Candidatus Pseudothioglobus singularis PS1: one gene and its partner. The protein of the gene in region 2 interacts with the protein of the main gene of each other region in a pairwise test. Links are inferred from orthologs where the notes say so. Each region holds a gene or a part of one and is shown on either strand. Other genes may lie near its edges.

What was found.
Region 1: the proteins of ybgC (region 2) and secA interact in binary tests that used the Escherichia coli proteins (3 or more experiments, as listed by UniProt). The link is inferred for Candidatus Pseudothioglobus singularis PS1 from one-to-one orthologs.

What each region holds. Positions count from the first base shown.
Region 1 is NZ_CP006911.1:1,694,984-1,705,832, reverse strand. Bases 5,220-8,476 are described here. They hold secA (preprotein translocase subunit SecA), read left to right. Parts: upstream 5,220-5,609; coding sequence 5,610-8,276; downstream 8,277-8,476. Other genes in these bases: pyrC (dihydroorotase), read left to right, coding at 8,313-8,476; W908_RS08595 (hypothetical protein), read right to left, coding at 5,258-5,611. In the rest of the region: W908_RS08630 (dihydroorotate dehydrogenase), read right to left, coding at 1-881; bioD (dethiobiotin synthase), read left to right, coding at 932-1,573; W908_RS08620 (ClpXP protease specificity-enhancing factor SspB), read right to left, coding at 1,565-1,924; W908_RS08615 (glutathione binding-like protein), read right to left, coding at 1,931-2,560; W908_RS08610 (cytochrome c1), read right to left, coding at 2,636-3,319; W908_RS08605 (cytochrome b), read right to left, coding at 3,323-4,546; petA (ubiquinol-cytochrome c reductase iron-sulfur subunit), read right to left, coding at 4,555-5,172; more of pyrC, read left to right, coding at 8,477-9,350; ribF (bifunctional riboflavin kinase/FAD synthetase), read right to left, coding at 9,347-10,270; mutY (A/G-specific adenine glycosylase), read right to left, coding at 10,311-10,849. UniProt on the Escherichia coli protein: Required for protein export, interacts with the SecYEG preprotein conducting channel.
Region 2 is NZ_CP006911.1:532,413-543,001, reverse strand. Bases 7,593-10,589 are described here. They hold ybgC (tol-pal system-associated acyl-CoA thioesterase), read right to left. Parts: upstream 9,295-10,589; coding sequence 8,890-9,294; downstream 7,593-8,889. Other genes in these bases: hemA (glutamyl-tRNA reductase), read left to right, coding at 10,479-10,589; ruvB (Holliday junction branch migration DNA helicase RuvB), read right to left, coding at 9,291-10,319; tolQ (protein TolQ), read right to left, coding at 8,232-8,903; W908_RS02720 (ExbD/TolR family protein), read right to left, coding at 7,783-8,235; W908_RS02725 (TonB C-terminal domain-containing protein), read right to left, coding at 7,593-7,769. In the rest of the region: W908_RS02760 (peroxiredoxin), read right to left, coding at 1-599; W908_RS02755 (cation diffusion facilitator family transporter), read left to right, coding at 1,180-2,316; crossover junction endodeoxyribonuclease RuvC, read right to left, coding at 2,319-2,789; trxA (thioredoxin), read left to right, coding at 2,877-3,242; W908_RS02740 (Spx/MgsR family RNA polymerase-binding regulatory protein), read right to left, coding at 3,239-3,580; dtd (D-aminoacyl-tRNA deacylase), read right to left, coding at 3,582-4,019; glyS (glycine--tRNA ligase subunit beta), read right to left, coding at 4,024-6,057; more of W908_RS02725, read right to left, coding at 6,123-7,592.

The DNA of each region.
Region 1 (10,849 bases), 1.2 Mb from region 2 along the record:
AGATACTGACTAATTCCAGCATTAATTTCTTGACAGACCAGCGGGTCATAAAACAAAGCAGTGCCAATTCCTATTGTATCTGCTCCTGCAATAATAAACTCGATTGCGTCTTGTGCATTAACTATTCCGCCTTGCCCAATAATAGGAATATTATGGTTTTTGCTGACTTGGTAGACCTGATGAACCTTAAGAAGTGCTATTGGCTTTATTGCTGGACCAGAAAGTCCGCCTTGATTATTCCCAATTATGGGCTTTTGTTTTTCAATATCTATAGCCATACCCATGACTGTGTTTATTACAGCTAAGCCATCACTTCCAGCATCAATACACCGAAGTGCATTTGAGGCAATATCAGTTTGGTTGGGCGAAAGTTTTGTGATAATAGGCTTGCTTGTATTTTTGCGACATATTTCTACAACTCTAAAGGACATATCAGGATCATTTCCAAAGGCTACGCCTCCTTCTTTGACATTGGGACAAGAGATATTAATCTCAATTGCATCAATATCTGTATCATCAAAATGCTTAGCTACCTCACCATACTCTTCAACACTAGAACCAGAAATATTAATAATAAACTTAGTTTCATCTTTATCTAAAGTGGGCAAAATATCAGTAATGACTGAGTTAGTTCCTGGATTTTGAAGGCCAATTGCATTAAGCATTCCATTTGGAGTTTCGGCGACCCTGTGTGTTTTATTTCCTAGTCTGGGTTCTAGAGTAGTGCCTTTTAAACAAACTGCGCCTACATGAGAGTTAGAGAACCCTTTTATTCTGGTGTATTCTTCTCCAAATCCAACACACCCCGAAAGCAGAACGATTGGGGAGTTAAGGGACATCCCACAAAAACTTGTTTTAAGATTATTTTGCATTGTCGACATTATACTTTTATGATGACTTGGGAGTCATTAACTTCGTCTAAAATGTTGCTATGAATGGAGTTTTTGTTACTGGAAGCAATACAGAGGTTGGAAAAACCACAGTTTCTGTTGAAATAATAAAGCAGCTTAGAAAAAAAAGAAAAGTCGTTGTAAGGAAGCCGGTAGAGACGGACTGTGAGTTGGTAGACGGAAGTTATTTTCCAAAGGATGCGGTGAAGCTCAACGAGGCTTGTGGTTCCGGAGAGAGTTTAAGTCAAGTCTGTCCTTATTGTTTTGAACTTGAGGCGAGCCCTGAAGAGGCTAGTTTGGATGCTGGAAAATCCTTAGGCCTTGAAGACTTGGTATACGCCTGCAATGATGGAGTTGGTGAGCGTTTTGTTTTTGTTGAAGGGGCAGGTGGGTTTTATTCACCGATTGCAGACAAAGCCCTCAATTCGGATCTTGCTGTTCAGCTTGAATTGCCAGTTATTATTATTGTTAAGGACGAGCTAGGAGCAATAAGCCAGGCTTTGTTGGCCATCGACGCTGTTCTCAGCAAAAAACTTAAAATTGCTTTCGTCGTTCTTAATGAGGTTCGTGAGAATACGCTTTCAAATCTTGAAGCGCTTCGCTCTTATACAGACGTTCCTGTTCTAAAGTTTTCGATTAAAAATTCTGAGTTATTTTATTTAGAGGTTGAAAAACTAATCTAGTATCGTAAGGCTTGGTTTTTTATCCCCCTTATCTGAACTAATGCCTTTGTTGTCAAAAAGCATTCCCTCGCCATTCTCATTGGCATAGATAGACATCACAGCTTCACAGGGAACAATAATCTTTTGGGACTTGCCATTAAAGCGCGCTTTAAAGCTTATGATTTCGTTATTGATAAGTCGATCAGCAGTTGCTGAAGCGCTAATGTTTAAGACTATTTTTCCATTGTTTTCAAACCCATCAGGAATTGAAAGGCCCTTACTTTTGGCCCTTACTAAGACGTATGGAGTGAGATTGTTATCCTCTATCCAGTTGCAATATGCTCGGATTAAGTAGGGAATAACGCCTGGCATTTGTCTCTAGTTAAAGTCCTTTTCAGCAAAAGTCAAACTATCATGAAAACCTTCTTTTTCAAAAAGCCTATTTGCATATTCTTTGATTGGCTTTGCTTTTTCGCCTAATGAGATTCCTAGAAGATCTAGCCTCCAAAGGATTGGTGCAATACAAACATCAACAAGTGTCATTGTTTCGCTTTTAAAGTAAGGCTTATGAGAAAACAAAGGGAGAAGCTCTAATAAGTTTCCATTCAATGTTTTTCTAGCAGCATCTGCTTCTTTTTTGTTTCCATTGAGAATTTTCGAGACAAGCTCATACCAGCATCCATCTGCTCTTGTGAAGCGGTAGATCAAAAGCCTTTTTTCGGCTTTTTCAATTGGATCTACTGGCAAAAGCGGCGGGAAAGGAAAGCGTTCATCAAGGTATTCCATGATAACTGAAAGATCATATAAAACCATCCCCCTGTCAAAAAGAGTGGGAAGCGTCTCGCAAGGATTAAGCTCAAGCACTTCTTCTGGCATTTCATCAAATTTTAGTTCTATGACTTGTCTTTCTATCGACTTGTGAGCCATAATAAATCTGACAGCATGAGATTCTAGCTCTTGTGATGCAGAATAAAGGGTTGTTGAGGCCGGATTGGGTTTTGTTAGCATAGTTTTTACCGAATTAAAAAAAAGTCCCTTGCCGTTTTAATGACAAAGGATGATTATGAAAGATTGTATCAGAAATCAGTCGCGAGGTCTCCAAATGCCATATTTGACATCCTTCCAGTATTCTTTTTTGAGAAGATAAACCAGGATAAATAGGATGCTTAAGAATAATAGAACCCATTTACCAAGCTGTAGCCTTATTAATTTCGCTGGCTCGCCAACATAGTCTAAAAAGTTTGTTATGTCACGAACACTATTATCAAACTCTGACTCAGATTGAGACTCTCGAAGCGACCATAGGACATCTGGCATAGAGGCATTTACTAAGACTGTGTTGTTTACCCCAAAAATTCGCTCTTCATCATCATAAAAGCTTCGTAGATAGGTGTAAATCCAGTCAGTTCCTTTTGATCTTGAAGTTAAAGATAGGTCTGGTGGGACGCCTCCAAACCATTTCGCTGCAGCATCTTCTGGCATAGCTGAAGTAATGGATTGCCCTACTTTATTTCCTGCAAACATTAGATTTTTAGCAACATGCTCTTCGGTTAGGTTTAGGTCTTTAGCAATTCGATTGTAACGCATTAAGCTTATCTCATGACAACCTGAGCAATAGTTCATGAATAGTTTGGCCCCATTTTGCAAAGAGGCTTCGTCAAAAATATCAGTATTTGCATGATCTAAATGAACCTTACTTGCAGCAAAAATATTTACAGAAAAAAGAAGAACAGAAAGGCCAACTATTAATTTTAATTTTATTCTCATATATTATTCAGTAACCCTTTCTGGAACCTCTTTGGTTTTTCCAAGGGTGCTAAACCAGGGCATTAAGATAAAAAAAGCAAAATACAAGGTCGTAAAAATACGAGCTAGTAAAGCATATAAAGGGGTAACTGGTTGAACACCAAGCCAACCTAAAATAATAAAGCTTACAACAAAAATCCCAAGAATCCATTTATAAATAGGACTTCTGTAACGTATTGATTTAACTGGGCTCCTGTCTAGCCAAGGAAGAAGGAAAAACACTCCAAGCGCTGCAAACATTGCTAATACTCCAGGGAATTGTGAACCAAACAGGGGAGGGATTGCCCTTAATACAGAGTAATAGGGGGTTAAGTACCATAATGGTGCAATATGTTCTGGCGTTTTAAGTGGGTTAGCCTCAATGAAGTTTGGAGCTTCAAGAAAATACCCATTTAGGGCTGGCGCATAAAAAACAACTGCACAAAATATCCATAAAAACCCAACAACAACAACACTATCTTTAATTGTGAAGTATGGATGAAAGGGGATTCCATCTTTTGGAATTCCATCCGCATCTTTATTTTTCTTTATTTCAATTCCATCTGGATTATTTGATCCAACGTGGTGAAGAGCAACAATATGCAAAAAGACAAGAACAACAAGAATAAGTGGAATAACAACAACATGCAATGAAAAGAAACGATTTAAAGTCGAATCACCAACAGCATAATCACCCAAAATCCAAACTAATAGATCTGGCCCTACAATCGGGACTGAGCCAAAAAGTGAAATAATTACTTGGGCGCCCCAAAACGACATTTGCCCCCAAGGTAAAACATAGCCCATGAAAGCTTCAGCTAATAAAAGAATATATAGCACCATGCCAAGTATCCATATCAATTCCCTTGGCCCCTTATAAGAGCCATATAAAAGGGCACGCATCATATGAAGATAAATTATTACAAAAAAAGCAGACGCTCCTGTCGAATGCATATAGCGTATAAACCAGCCCCATTCAACGTCTCTCATAATATACTCAACTGAGGCAAAAGCATACTCTGCATCAGGCTTATAGTGCATGGTTAAGAATATCCCAGTAACTAACTGCATTATAAGCATCACCACTGCTAAGCCACCAAAGAAATACCAGAAATTAAAGTTTCTAGGCGTATAGTATTCTGCTAAATGCTCATTAATAACCCTAGTTAATGGAAATCTTTGGTCTATCCAGCTTTGCTTATTATTCATGTTTTCTCTTATGTATTTTGTTGGTCAACGCCAACACGAATCAATGAATCAGTGACGTATTGATAGGGAGGTATTACTAGGTTGGTTGGGGCAGGCACACCTGCATAAACTCTTCCAGCAAGGTCAAACTTAGAGCCATGACATGGGCAATAAAAACCGCCTTTCCAGCTGTCTCCACCAAGATCAGCTGCACCAGGCTCTGGTCTATAGGTTGGTGAGCAGCCGAGATGTGTACAAACGCCCACAATAACAGCAACACTTTCTTTGTTTTCAATTGAGCGATAGTTTGCTGTAACGTAGCCAGGCTGTTGGCTTTTAGAGTTGCCAGTTCCATCAGCGTCAGCAAGCTTGCTGATTAGGTCCTCTGAGTCAAGAGACTCTAAAGCTTTTTCATCACGTTTAAATATCCAAACAGGTTTTTTGCGCCATAAGACGCGAACAAGCTGACCAGCCTCTAATTTAGAAATATCAACATCTACAGGCGCCCCAGCTGCTTTAGCTTTAGCCGACGGTTTCCAGGTTGACAAAAAAGGCCATGCTGCAAAGCCAACACCAACTGCGCCAACTACACTGGTAGCCTTGGTTAAAAAACGTCGTTTTTTTAGGTCGATTGTTTGTTCTGACATTAAAATTCCGAATGATATTTGGTGAAAAACCGTATTATTATAAAGTAAAGGGCTGATATTTAAAAGCTAAAAGTATTCAACTAATCTAGTATTTTTTTTCATCAACTCTAACAGCTAAAGATTTTGTATCAGAGAGGCCATCAATTTTTCTTATGATTGAGATAAGCAGCTTTTTTTGTCTTTTGGCGCGAAAGGCAACAGAAGCGTTCTCGGCAATGAGAAAGACCTTTTGATCATCAACAAGAGAAAGAGTGAGGCCATTTAGCTCAGTGGGAACTTGGGATTGAAATTCAGAATTAAAGCGATTGTGTGACTTTGCTTTTTCGAACATTGTTCCTAGTTTGCCTTCAGCTTTAAAATTTGTAGGGTTTTCTTTTGTTTTATCTTGCATATATGAGAAAATACCACAGTTTTGTCTACTAATGTTTCGTTCTTCCATGAGTATTATAAATAATGTTTTATCAAAGGTTTTAGGGTCGCACAATGACCGGCTAATTAAAAAGTACAATAGCCAGGTCAATAAGATCAACTCGCTAGAAGAACAGATGAAGTCTTTGAGTGATAGTGATTTGTCATCAATGACTGAAAAATTCAAAGCAAGGCTTAAGGAAAATGAGTCTGTTGAGAGTGTTTTGCCAGAAGCGTTCGCACTAGTTAGAGAAGCAAGTCAGAGAACATTAGGCCTTAGACACTATGACGTTCAGCTTATTGGCGGCATGGTTCTTAATGAGGGCAGTATTTCAGAGATGGGAACTGGTGAAGGCAAGACGCTTGTTGCAACTCTTCCAGCCTACCTAAACGCAATAACTGGAAAGCGAGTTCACATCGTCACAGTCAATGACTACTTGGCATCCAGAGACGCCGAATGGATGGGAAAAGTCTTTTCTTTTTTGGGGCTTACTGTTGGAACCTCAGTTTCAGGAATGTCTGGAGAGGAAAAACAAAAAGCCTATTCTTGTGATATCACCTATGCAACTAACAATGAGCTTGGTTTCGATTATCTTAGAGATAACATGGCCTTTTCCCAAGAACAAAAAATGCAGAAAGAGCTTTCCTTTGCAATTATTGATGAAGTTGATTCAATTCTAATTGACGAAGCAAGAACTCCGCTAGTAATCTCTGGTCCGACCGGAGATCATGCTCAGGCATACAAAGCCATTAATAAAATGATTCCTAGCTTTACACTTCAAACTGAAAAAGGGGAAGGCAAGGAAGTTGAGATTCTAATACCAGGCGATTACACTATTGACGAAAAACATAAACAGGTTTTTTTGAGTGACGATGGACACACAAAAGCTGAAGATATGCTCATAGAGGCTGGGGCTTTGCAAGAGGGAGCTAGTCTTTATGATGCAAGCAATATTATTTTACTTCAGCATTTGATTTCTGGGCTTAGAGCGCACGTTTTATTCCAAAAAAACGTAGACTACATTGTTCAGAATGATGATGTTGTGATTGTTGATGAGTTTACCGGCAGAACAATGGAAGGAAGAAGGTGGTCTGAGGGGCTTCATCAGGCGATAGAAGCCAAAGAAAATGTAAGTATTAAGAAAGAAAACCAAACCTTAGCATCAATCACTTATCAAAATTATTTTAGGCTTTATGAGAAGCTTTCTGGGATGACGGGTACTGCAGAAACTGAGGCTTCAGAGCTTCAAGATATTTATGGCTTAGAGGTTGTTGTTGTTCCTCCAAATACAAAGTCTTCAAGAGTTGATCATTCAGATCTAGTTTATGGGACTATGCAAGAAAAGCTTGATGCAGTGGTTAAAGACATTCAGGAGTGTCAAGCTAGGAAGCAGCCTGTTTTGGTTGGCACCAACAGCATAGAGAGTTCAGAAAGCGTATCAGCTTTGCTTACAAAGCATAAAATTAAACATGAGGTCCTTAACGCAAAACAGCATGAGAGGGAGGCTGAGATTGTTGCAAATGCAGGAGCCCCGGGCGCCGTTACAATTTCAACTAACATGGCCGGACGAGGAACTGATATCGTTTTAGGCGGCAGGCCAGCTGAAGATGCCGGTGAGCCTGAAAAGAATGCTTGGAGAGACAAGCATAATGCTGTTATTGATTCAGGAGGGCTTCATATTGTTGGTACTGAGCGAAACGAATCACGACGTGTTGATAATCAGCTTAGAGGGCGCGCTGGAAGGCAAGGAGACATTGGTTCAACCAGATTTTACTTGTCTTTAGAAGACAATTTGATGAAGATATTTGCTTCTGAAAAAACTGCAAGTATGATGAAAAAGCTCGGCATGAAAGAAGGAGAGGCTCTTGAGCACAGCTGGCTCAATAAGACAATCGCCAATGCTCAAAAGAAGGTTGAAGGAATGCACTATGACGCTAGAAAGCACCTTCTAGAATATGATGATGTTGCGAATGATCAAAGAAAGGTAGTATATGAACTAAGAGATGAGCTGATGGGCACTGAAGATGTAAAGGTTCGTTATGAAACAATAAGAGATGATGTTATTAGTGATCTTTTTGGCGCTCATATCTCACCCAGGGTTGCAGAAGAAGATTGGGATGTTGAAGGCCTAAAAAGCACTTTGTTAAAATCTTATGGAACTGATATTCCTCTTCAGGGGATGCTTGATGAGGGGATGAATGTCGATGAAATGTTAAAAATGATTCAGCAAGGCTTTCTTAAGTCTCATGAAACCAAGGAAAATAACCTTGGTGTTGAGATGATGAGAACATTTGAAAAAGCGGTTATGCTAAGAGCTCTGGACCATCATTGGAAGGAGCATTTGGCCATTATGGACCAGCTCCGACAAAGTGTTAATTTGCGCGCAATAGGCCAAAAAAACCCAATTCAGGAGTTTAAGCGTGAGTCATTTTCTATGTTTACTGAGCTTCTTGATACCATTAATATTGAAATTGTTCAGGCGCTTTGTAGTGTGAATCTTGAGCAAGTTAGTTCAAAGCAGCAAGAAATCCTTGAAGAGCAAAAGCAAGAGGAAAGCCCAAAACCTCTCCCTAGAAAAGCTGCGCCTCCACGGAGAGTGGTCTCATCAAAACAACCCATTAAAAACTTAAAAGTTGGAAGAAACGATCCTTGCCCATGCGGGTCTGGAAAAAAATATAAGCAGTGCCATGGTTAATGACCCCTTCTATTTTGATGCATAGTGTCAGATAAAGTGCAACAACTAACTATAACTAAGCCTGATGATTGGCACTTGCACTTGAGGGGAGGGCGAGAAATGAGCTCAGTTGTCGGAATGACTGCAAAACAAATGGGTAGAGCTATCATTATGCCAAATCTTTCTCCGCCTATAAGAACATCAGAGCAAGCCTTGGCATATCGTGAAGAGATTATGCAAGCTCTTCCCAAGGATACGAGCTTTAGTCCTCTAATGACGCTGTATTTGACAGATAGTACAACTCAAAAAGATATAATTAACGCTAAAAAAGAAGACCATATATATGCTGTAAAGTATTATCCTTCTGGCGCCACAACAAATTCGGATAGCGGCGTTACAAACATATCAAAAGTCTATCCTGTTCTTGAACAGATGCAAAAAGAAGGTGTTCCACTTCTTGTTCACGGAGAGGTTACTGATAGTGATATAGATATTTTTGATAGAGAGAAAGTTTTTTTAGATTCTATCCTTGGGCATTTGGTTAAAAACTTTCCTGATCTTAAAATTGTTTTGGAGCATATTACAACTAAAGACTCTGTTGATTTTGTGACCCAAGGCAATACAAATATAGCTGCAACAATAACTGCACATCATTTACTTTCGAATAGAAATCACATGCTTGTTGGTGGTATTAAGCCGCACTATTACTGTCTGCCTGTCTTAAAAAGAAGGGTTCCTCATCAAGAGGCATTAATAACAGCCGCCACTTCTGGAGATTCAAAATTTTTCCTAGGAACAGACTCCGCTCCGCATGATAAAAGTCAAAAAGAGTCGGCTTGTGGGTGTGCTGGGGTGTTCAGTGCGCATGCAGCTATTGAGCTTTATGCAGAGGCTTTTGACGGTGTAAATAAAATCAATATGCTAGAGGGCTTTGCCTCATATTTTGGACCTGACTTTTATGGACTGCCCAGGAACTCCGAAAAAGTCACATTGGAAAAAGCTAAATGGCAAATCCCAGAAAGCTATGACTTTTCAAGCTCTAGAGTTATTCCTTTTTATGCTGGAAAAAGCCTTTCTTGGAAGCTAAAGGTTTAAGAAATATTTTGGCGGAAGTAGAGTCTGCTTTTTTCAACATCTTTTTTGATTTGAGTTTTTAATTCGTCAAATGATTCAAATTTTTTCTCTTCACGACACTTCTGTTTGAATATTACAGTTACATACTCACCATAAATCTCTTTGTTAAAATCAAATATAAATACCTCTAAAAGAGTTTTATTGCTCCCAAGTGTTGGTCTTTTCCCTACGTTGCATATCCCATTGTATGTTTTTGATTTAAGTTTGACAAGGACACTATAAACCCCTAGAACAGGACTTAGTTTTCTGTGAATGCTTATGTTTGCAGTAGGAAAGCCAATTGTCCTGCCAAGCTTATCTCCATGCGCAACCTTGCCACTAATTGAAAAAGGCCTGCCAAGAAATTTTTTAGCCTCAGCAAAGTTTCCATCAGTAAGGAAATTTCTTACTGCAGAGCTGCTAACACGTTGATTATCTAGTAGCACACTGTTTAATTTCTCAATCGTATAGTTGTTTTCATGAGAGGCTGCCTTTAGCATAGAAAAGTCACCAAGACGATCCTTTCCAAAACGAAAGTCATCACCAATAAAGCAGTGCTTAACCCCAATTTTCTCCACAAGGACTTGATTAATAAAAGAGGATGCTGAAAGCTCAGAAAAGTCTTTATTAAACCTAATTAAAAGATGCTTGTCTACTCCCAAAGACTCCAGAAACAAATGCTTATCCCTAAAGCTACTAAGCCTTGCTTTTGGTCTTCCAAAAAATGTTTCGGGCGTTACTGAAAAAGAGACAACAAGAGAGGGTAGCCCCATTTTTTTTGACTTAGAAACAAGCTTTTTTAATATCTCTTGGTGTCCAAGATGAACGCCATCAAAATTACCAATGGTGAGGATACACCCAGACTGTTTTTTTAAATTGTGAAGGCCTCTTATCAGTTCCATTCTTGTATTTTACTCACTGACTCTATTGATTATTGGTCAATTAAAGCGCCTGAAGTATCTTTTTAACAGGCGCAGGAGTGCCAAGAGCTAAGCTGCCTGCATCATAATAGTTGGCTAACCCGCCAGGCGAATCAACCAAAATTGGGTTGATCCACAAATTAAAGTGAGTGAAGGTGTGTTTAAATTTTGAAAGCCGTCTTATAATCTTTGCGCTATCGTTATGCTGGCGAATTGCCAAATCAATAGCTTCAGTATTGTCATCACACTCTACAAAGCTCCATAGCCCGCCCCATATTCCCCTGCCAGGTCTTTTTTTGAGAAAAACCTCATGACTTTCATTTTTAAATATCAGAAATGTAATAGTTTTTTCAGGAAGCTTATCTTTTTTTGGTTTTTTGTTTGGATAAATACCTTGCTCTTTGGAGAGACAGGCTCCACAATGACTAGCTATTGGGCAGTTGCCACATAGTGGGTTTTTTGGTTTGCAGATGGTTGCACCAATGTCCATGATTGCCTGAGTGTATTCAGCATTTTTAGTTTGGGGCGTGTGATGTTTTGCTAAACGCCATAATTCCTCCA
Region 2 (10,589 bases):
TATAGGTTACTTACATTTTTTGATAAATATTCTGCAATACCATCTGCATTTTCTTTGATTCCTTCATCACCCTTGTTCCATCCAGCTGGACATACTTCTCCATTTTCAGTATGAAAATCAAGTGCATCGACCATTCTGAGCATTTCATCTGCATTCCTACCTAATGGATGATCATTAACTACTTGATGACGAACAACAAAATTCTCATCTATTAAAAAAGATGCTCTTAATGCTGTCCCTTCAGGGTGTTCAATTCCATATGAGCTCATAATTGAATGATTCATATCTGAAACTAGTGGAAAGTCTATTACTCCTATTCCACCATCATTAATGTTAGTATTTCGCCAAGCATTATGAGTATGTTTAGAATCTATTGAGACTCCAATAAGCATTGTTTCTCTCTCAGCAAAAGCTTTGACTCTTTTGTGATGGGCCAAAATCTCAGAAGGACAAACAAATGTAAAGTCTAGTGGGTAGAAAAAAAGTACTATTTTTTGACCTTTAAATTTTGATAGTTGAAAATTTTCAACAATACTTCCATCTGCAAGAATAGCGGATGAACTAAAATCTGGTGCTTCTTTAGTAACCAATACGCACAAAGCACTCTCCTATTTAATGTTCTCGGGCTTTTGTAGTAAGATGCTAATTCTTTATTGAAGTCATTTTTTACTTCATCTAAAATAATTTGTCCAATAATTGTCTTTGGAATACCGTACTGTCTCATCGATATAAAGTTCAAACGATTCGTTTTTTTTAGTAAATATATTTTGTAGCTATACCAAAGTTTCATAATTAATTTTTTATAAAAAAAGCCCTATGTAAGGAGGAAGACATAGGGCCAATTAATTACAAATAGAGCTACTAAAGGAAGTAAATAACTTTTATAGGTAATTAAAATATCACTTATTTAAAATCTCCTTTGATATTTTGTTTCATCATAGTTCGGAGGGCTATTATGAAACAGTTGAAATGATTAAAAAAAAACATCAGATTGAGGAAGTCAGTTTTGTTAATAATCATTTCAAACTTTCTTAATTTCTTATTTAATGATAATGATACTCATTCTCATTTGTGTTTGCAACCTTTTTTTTAAAAAAAATTAATAATTTTTATTGAAGTCAATAAATACGGGCAAGATAACCTAAAATAGTTGTAATAAATCTATTAACACTGACCTAAATGCAGTCTAATAATCGAACTAAAGCTAGCCAAAAAGTAACAATTGTTGGAGCATTGATTGATTTCTTACTCTCAATCATCAAAATCATTTTGGGCTTCATTGGTCAATCTGGTGCTTTAATTGCTGATGGAGTTCATTCATTCTCTGACTTGCTAACTGACTGGGTCACCTGGTATGCTGCTAAGCTTTCTGGGGACGCACCGGATGCAGACCACCCTTATGGGCATGAAAGGTTTGAAACTGTTGCCACCTTAGGTTTAAGTATTTTTCTTGCAATTGTAGGAACTATTATTATCTTTGAGGGTTTTGGTCGATTCTCAAATCCCAATGAACTTAGACATGAAAACTGGCTTATAGCCGCTGCTGCATTGTCTGTACTTAGTAAGGAGGCACTTTACTGGTATACAGTAAAGGTTGCCAGAGATATTAATTCAGACCTACTTAAAGCAAATGCTTGGCATCATCGAACTGATGCCTTTTCCTCAATTGTGGTGGTTATTGGAATAATAGGTGCTGCAAATGGTTATTTTTTCCTTGATAGTGTTGCTGCAATTATAGTTGGAATCTTAATTATTTATATTGGATGGCAACTAGGATTTGAGGCGACCAAGGAGTTAGTTGATACATCTATTGATCAAGAGGATATAAAAGCACTTCGTGTTGCCCTATCAGAAATCAAAGGTGTTAACAGTGTTCACACACTTAGGACAAGAAAAGTTGGCCATAAAAAGTCTGCAGATGTTCACGTACAAGTTAACCCGTTTTTGTCTGTGAGTGAAGGTCACATTATCAGTGTTAGTGTTGAAAGAGTTGCAAAGAAGTGTATCGAAGAGCTCGATGATGTTACCGTCCATATAGATCCTGAAAATGATGAGGAAAAAGAAGAAGCCCCATATAAAGACCTTCCAGAGCGAGCCCAAGCTTTAAAGATTATTAGTCAATCTTTAAAGCTTGAAAATGTTAATTACAACATTGAAAAAACTCAATTGCACTACCTTGAGGGGGAGATACTAGTAGATTTTTTCTTGTCAGCTGATTATCTTAAAAATCAAGAGTTAAATAATATTAAATCTGAACTCAGTGCAGCCTTAGAAAAACTTCCAGATTTTGGCGAGGTAAAAGTCTACTTTAGTTGACTTTAAAGTGCATGATAAGCATGACAAATAGCTCCCGCAAGAGCATCGCCAGCATCAGCTTGAGGAGCCTTGTTAAGCTTCAAAAGCTGCTGAACCATAAATGAAACTTGCTCTTTTGATGCATGCCCTCTTCCTACGACTGACTTTTTAATTTGGTTTGCTGTGTAATCAACAATTGGAATCCCTTTGCCGCCTGCAGCTGAAATGATTGCCCCTCGAGCATGCCCCAACTTAATTGCAGCATCTGGATTGGGTCTATCTGGTCTCATGAATACCCTCTCGACAGCAACAATATCTACTTCGTGGTTAGTGATGATTTCTTTGATGCCTTCATAGATCGTAATAATTCTCTCATTTAAATCACCTTGGGTTCTTATGCATCCACTATTAATGTAAGAAAACTTTAGTTTATTAGCCTCTATTAAGCCGAAACCAGTAATTCTTGAGCCAGGATCTATGCCGAGTATTTTCATGAAGCTATTCTATCAGCTAAGTAAAAACAAGCCAGTATTTTAGTAAAAAAGTTATAATGCACTTTAATTTTTTATGAGAAAAGCTTTATGTCAGTTGTTGAACTTACTCAATCAAACTTTGATGAGACCATTAGTAATAATGAAATAGTGATTATTGATTTTTGGGCGCCTTGGTGTGGACCTTGTCTTCAATTCGCTCCAACATTTAAAGAGGCCTCTGAAAAGATTGAAGGCGTAACTTTTGCTAAAGTAAATACTGAAGAAGAGCAATCACTTGGAGCACATTTTGGCATAAGGTCAATACCTACCCTCATGATTTTTCGAGAAACTATTGGCATTTTTTCACAGCCTGGATCAATGACTGCAAAGGATTTAGAGGATTTATTAAGCAAGGCCAAATCAATTGACATGGATGAGGTCAGAAAAGAACTTGAAAATCAGAAGCAGGCTTAAAGTAAAAAATTCAAATATTTCTTTTCGTTAAAACCAACAACAACTTTATCATTTTTAATTAATACTGGCCTCTTGATAAGAGTTGGATATTTTGATATCAACTCAAAATCAATACTTTGTTTCTCTTTCTCTGATAAAGATCTGTAAGTGGTGGACCTTCTATTAACTAATTCTTCAATGCCAACAGCATCCTTAAAGTCTTCATATTGTTTTTCTGAAATTGGTCTCTCTCTGTAGTCAATAAATTGATAGGATATAGAGTGACCTGCAAGAAACTTCAAAGCCTTTTTGACAGTGTCACAGTTTTTTATTCCGTATACAGTAATTGAATTATTCATTTTAAACTTCTAGTAAGAATGTCACTGGGCCATCATTAATAAGAGAAACACTCATATCTGCACCAAAAATACCGCACTCAGTTTTAAGATTAAATGCTCTTGTTTTTGCAACAAAATAGTTATATAGATTCTCTGCTTCATTTGGGGGCATTGCAGTTGAAAACCCTGCACGCGTTCCGTTCTTTGTGTCTGCAGCAAGAGTAAACTGTGACACAAGTAAAATATCACCTGAAATATCTTTGAGACTTAAGTTCATCTTTTGATTTTCATCGGGAAAGACTCGATATGATAGAACCTTACTAATCATTTTATCGGCATCAAGTTCACTATCTTTTTTTTCCAGACCAAGAAAAACTAGTAGGCCCATATCAATTTCTCCAACCACCTTTCCATTAACCTCAACATGTGAAGAACTAACTCTCTGAATTAAGGCCTTCATCTAGTTATGATGAGAGATAAGAGATATCTGCAACAGATAAAAATAATAATCTTATCTTTCTGATTAAAGCCAGTCTTGAGCTTTTTAACTTATCGTCGTCTGTGTTAACCATGACGTTATCAAAGAATGAATCAATTGAGTCTTTTAGATCTATTAATGACTTCATGACTTCCTGATAGTCTTTACTTCCAGATAGTTTTTTAGATAATGACTCACTGGCATTAAAAAGTTTAATCTCAGAGTCATCAATTAATATCTTCGGATTCAGTGTTTCATTTTTTTCATTAGAATCTTTGAGTATATTTGCAATCCTTTTGTTTGCTTCTATCAAACTCTTTGAGTTTTCAATTTGTGTGAATTCATTTAGCGCTTCCACCCTGAGATGAAAATCAAGAGGGGATTCTGGAGAAACAGCTAAGACAGCCTCATAAACATTACTATCAATATTTGCATCTTTATAGTAAGCTTTCAGTCTATCCATCATAAAGCTGTAAATATCATCACCGCAAGATCTATCGACTTCTTTTAGATGTAAGTTTAATGAATAATCAATCAGAGACTTGAGGTTTAATTCTATTTTTGCCTCGAGCAGAATTCTTAACAAACCCAGAGCAAGTCTTCTAAGCGCATAAGGGTCTTTAGAGCCAGTAGGTGCTTGTCCAATACCATAGATGCCTGAAATTGTATCTAGCTTATCGGCAATAGCAACGACAAGACCTTCGTTGGTAGATGGAACCTTGTCACCCGCAAATCTTGGCTGATAATGCTCTCGGATTGCTACTGAAACTGCTTGAGTCTCTCCATCATTAGTGGCATAGTATCCACCCATAATTCCTTGAAGGTCTGCAAATTCACCAACCATCTCACTTAATAAGTCAGATTTTGACAGCAAGCCTGCCCTTGCAGACGCTTTTTGATCAAAGCCAACTAAATCAGAAATATGTGAGCTAAGGCTTTCAATACGTTTTGCTTTTTGACCCATAGAGCCTAATGACTTCATAAACATCACGCTATCTAAATCAGGTAGTCTTTCCTCAAGCTTTTTAGCCTTATCTTGACTCCAAAAAAACTCTGAATCTGCTAGTCTTGGATGAATAACCCTTTCATTACCATCAACAATTGCCTTAATATTGGTTGATTCAATATTGGCAACAGAGATAAATAATGGCAATAATTGGCCTTGAATGTCAACTAAGTGAAAATATTTTTGATGTGATTTCATAGCGGAAATAATCGCTTCTTGAGGAATATCCAAAAACTTCTTATCAAAACTGCCAGAGAACGCCCTGGGGTACTCAACTAGAGCACAAACCTCATCAAGGAGTGATTCATCAATAACGACTTCAGCATTATTTTTTTGAGCTTCAGATAAAACTTGATCTCGAATAAGCTCTTTTCTCTTTGCAAAGTCAACCAAAATTTGAGCTTTATCACTCATAACTTGCTCATAATCCTTTGCATGTTTAAGCTCAATAATTGGATCTGTAAATCTTAAGCCTTTAGTTATCCTATTACTTTCAAGTCCCATTATTTTTGCAGATACAATATCCTTATCAAGCATAATAACTAACCAATGAACGGGTCTTACAAACGAATAATCAGAACTTCCCCACTTCATCGCTCTAGTTATTGGAATATCTTTTATTGATTTTTCAATAGCTTCTGGTAACAGTTCGCTAACACTCTGGCCTATCTCCTCTTTTGAGTAATAGAAATATTCTTTTCCACCCAACTCTTTTTTCTCAAGTTCGCTTACGTCTACGCCGCATGATTTAGCAAAGCCACTTATTGCCATTTCTGGTGATTGTATTGAAGGCCCCTTCTTTTCGATAATTTGATCAAGCTGTTTACCTTGAACTGCACTTATTGTTATTGCCAAACGTCTAGGCGTTGCAAATGCTTTAATAGTATCAAAGCCAATATTAAGTTTTTTAAGCTCAGAGCTAAGGTTGTCCTTAAGGGCATAAGATAGCTTTAATAAAAGTTTTGGTGGCAGCTCTTCTGTGCCAAGCTCCAATAAAAAGTCGTGCGTTTTCATGCCCAATATTTTAGCTTATTGTATTGATTATTATTTGGTTTGATTAAGAAACTTGGATACTTAGGTTAATTTACGCCAAATATGAAAATAAGCTCCTTATCAAAGACAGCTTCATCTGGAGCAGCTGGAAGCGGTGAAGCCTTATAAACTGCTCTTCTGATAGAGTCTTTAAATACTTTAGCTTTACTACTATCATCGACATTTGCATTTCGAACGTCTACCGCAACAACAGTTCCATCTCTATCTTGAACCACATAAACTTCAGCAGTCCAATCATCCTCAGCACCCTGATAACGCCAGAATGATTTGACCCGTGCAGCAATATTATTAACATAGGCAGACTTCAAGGTGTTTAATTGATCCTCAATCTTAACCAACCTTTCTTGATCCTGCTCCGCTTGAACCTCTTCAGTCAATAAGCGATTGTACTGTTCATTTTCAAAAGCTAACTGCTGGGCAGTTCTCTCAGCTTCAAGCTCATCAAGTTTAATACGCTCTTCTTCAGTAAGTTTTGTTGCCTCATCTTTCTCTTTTTCAGCTTCTTTAGCTTTCTCTTCCTCTATCCTTCTTTTCTCTTCAGCTTCTTTTGCTTTTTCTTCTTCAGTCTTTCGCTTAGCTTCAGCCAATTTAGTTTTTTCTTCTTCAGCTTTTCTTTTTTCTTCTGCCTTCTTGACTTGCTTAGCAACTTCTTGAGCTAGAATTTCAGCTTCCTTAGCTTTTTCTTCGGCCTGCTTTTCAGCTTCCTTGACCGCATCTTTTGCTTTAAGCTCTTCCTCTATTCTTTTCTCCTCAGCTTGCTTAGCAAGAATCTCAGCCTCTTTTGCAAGAATCTCAGCCTCTTGAGCTTCTTTCGTAGCCTCTTTTGCGAGTAACTCAGCTTCCTTTGTTTTTGCTTCTTCGGCTTTACGTTTCAACTCAGCAAGTTTTGTTTTGACCTCTTCAGCTTTGCGAAGTGCTTCAGCTGCTGCCTTTTGTTTTTCAGCTTCTAAGACCTGCATTTCAGCTTCCTTCGTTTTGGCCTCCTCTAAAAGCCTTTTTGCTGCTGCTTCTTTAGCTTTTTTCTCTTCAAGTTTTACTTTTGTTTCAGCTTCAGCAACTTTTTCAACAGCCTTGGAAGCTAATTGTTCAGCTTCTTTTGTTTTTGCTTCTTCAGCCTTCCTCTTAACCTCTGCAAAAACTTTTTGAGCCTTCGCTTTTAAGGCCTCTTGTTCAGCTACTTTTTGATCTTTTTTAGCAGTTTCAGAACGCTTTTCCTCATTTTTAAGCTTTTTTTGCTTTTGTTTTTCAACATCCTTTAAGCGATCTTGCTCTGCCTCAATAATCTCCATATCAATCATCACAGCCTGAACTGGAGCTGCTTGCGATGTTGCAGATACTTGAGGCGTATCCCATTTCTCAACGTTAGCATAAAGAAGCGCAAACAGAATTGATGCATGCAAAATGACTGCAGCCCAAAAAGCAATCGGATGTTTTTTTGAGATCTTGATCATTGGCTGCATCATTGTATTGATAAGACCAAGGACAAATATTAGAAACCTTTTAAGATAGGCGTATATAGAGACTGATACTTGTTTTAAAAGAGTTAAAAACTTCGATTCATTTGAAGTTTCACTTTCTTCTGAAGCTGCAGCGTTATTTTTTTGAGATGCAGACTCAGCCTTTTTAGAAAACAGGTCTCTAATAGAGCTGACAATCTTTTTCACAAAATTCATAAATAAAAATTAGTTAATTTGGGTTTTCAGTCATAAAACCGACTTTATCTATCTTGCTGTACTGTTTCAATAAGGCAATAATTTCTATGACTTTTTCATATTCAACTTTTTTATCACCTTTAACAAAAACTTGCATATCTGGATAAATTTCTTTTCTTGCAAGTATCTGGTTAATAGCCACATTTAAAGAAACTGGCTCATAGTCTTCAATTTCTTCAGTTCCTGGACTAGTCATAGCATTTATAAAGTAATTTCCCTCTGCATCTACTGAAATAACTGAAGGCGTCTGATCTTGATAATCTACAACATTTGCTTGTGCACTAGGCAAGTCAACCTCAACACCTTGCTCAATAATAGGTGTAGTCATCATAAAGATGACTAGCAAGACCAGCATTACATCAATATAGGGAACAATATTGATATCTGCATGGATATCGGGTCTTGAACGCTTTGGAAGTTCGATCATTTTTGTCTCTGAAGAATAACAAATATCTCTTCAACAAAGGCGGTGTATTTGTTACCAATCTCCTCTACTTGCGACACCAATCTATTGTAGGCAATGGTAGCTGGTATTGCGGCAAATAAGCCGAAAGCTGTTGCAATAAGAGCCTCTGCGATACCTGGTGCAACAACTGCAATGGTCGCTTGCTTGACTGAAGCAAGACCAATAAAGGAGTGCATAATTCCCCAGACAGTTCCAAAGAGTCCAATATATGGACTAGAAGATGCAATCATAGCAAGGATAGAAAGGCTTGAGTCAAGTCGATCAATCTCATTGCTTGCAGAAGTGTTCATTGCCCTATAAGCCCGCTCAGAATTCATTATCAGTGATTGATTTGAAGTAGATTTCGAATGAGTAAATTCTTTGTAGCCTGAACCAAAAATATCTTCCATTGCACTCCAATCAGAGGCAAGTTTTGGGAGGTTTTTATATAAATCTGGAAGCTTTTCATTTCTTTCAAACTCTTCATGGAAGATCTCAATATCATTTGAAGCATCCATCAAAATCTTCTTCTTGGACATAATAACTGTCCAGGAATAGATCGACATTAAAACCAAAATAATCATAACTAGCTGAACGACAAATCCCGCATTAAAGATTAAACTGACGATTGATAAACTATTTTCTTCCATTAAGTTTCTCCAAGATTTCTTGCGGAAAAGCGCAAGGTTTTAAATTATTTTTCATTACAGAAACAACCTTGACTTCTGCTTTAAATAATACCGTATTTTTCTCTATATTCAGAATTTTCTGAGCAAAAACAAGACTTGCATTTTTAATTAAATCAATGCTAGTTTGAACCTCAATAACATCATCTAGATAAGCAGGCGATATATAATTCGCACTCACCGACTTAACAACAAAAACTATACCATATTGTTTTGCCAGAGAGCTCTGCTCAAAGCCTAGATCCCTGAGATATTCAGTTCTTCCTCTTTCAATATATTTCAGATAGTTGGCATAAAACACAACCCCGCCAGCATCTGTATCTTCGTAATAAACTCTAATCCTTTGTTGATTCATTTACCAAATAAATCTTGTGATTGTACCTCTCTAACTTCACCCAAATGAGAAAAAGCAAGATCTGTAGCAACTCTTCCTCTTGGGGTTCGCATTATAAAACCCTGCTGAAGGAGATATGGCTCTATCATATCTTCCAAAGTTGTCCTTTCTTCACCCAAGGCAGTCGCCAAAGTATCTAAACCCACAGGACCTGCTGAGAATTTATTAATGATCAAACTGAGGTAATCTCTATCGAGCTGCTCAAGGCCTGCTTCATCAACCTTAAGGGTTTCAAGCGCCTCCTTTGCAATATCTACATTGATGATTCCTTTTGTTTTAACGTCTGCAAAATCACGAACCCTTCTAAGAAGGCGATTTGCAATTCGAGGGGTTCCTCTAGAGCGTTTTGCAATCTCTTTTGATCCATGTTTTTCAATTGTAATATTTAGAATAGAGGCAGATCTTTCTATAATTTCTTGCAGCTCATTAAGCTTATAAAAAGACAGTCTATGAACAATACCAAATCTATCCCTTAGAGGTGAGGTTAGCATTCCAGCTCTAGTTGTTGCACCTATAAGGGTGAATGGAGGCAATTCGAGCTGAACTGAGTGAGCAGCAACTCCTTCACCAACCAAGATATCTAATTTGAAATCCTCAAGAGCAGGATACAAGATTTCTTCAACAACAGGATTCAGCCTGTGTATTTCATCAATAAAGAGTATATCAAATGGCTCTAGTTTTGTGAGTATTGCAGCCAGGTCACCTGAGCGCTCAAGAACAGGTCCTGATGTTTGTTTAATACCTGCACCCATCTGGTTGGCAATGACATTCGCTAGGGTTGTTTTTCCAAGTCCAGGAGGCCCATAAATGAGGCAATGGTCAAGAACGTCTGAACGAGATTTTGCAGCTTTGATGAATAATGACATTTGTGATTTAACATCTTCTTGACCAATATAATCTGCAAAAGAATTAGGACGCACAGAGGCAGTCTTGAGATCTTCATTTGATTGATTTTCACCACCAATCAATCTGTCCTCTTCAATCATGCAAAATATTTTATTAAAAGATTATTATTTGTATTTTAGACCAATCAATAACTTGGATTATTGTTTATATAAAACTAGAATTAGATCTTGATTCATATATTGGATTGAAATTAAAATGAAAGGTATAATTAACTGATTAACTTATTATCATTTTTTTCAATGTCAAATATTGCGGTACTGAGTGTAAATCATCAATTGGCTCCAGTTGAAATCAGGGAAAAAGTAGCGTTTGCTCAAAATGAATTGCCTTCAGCTATATCCAGTTTATTA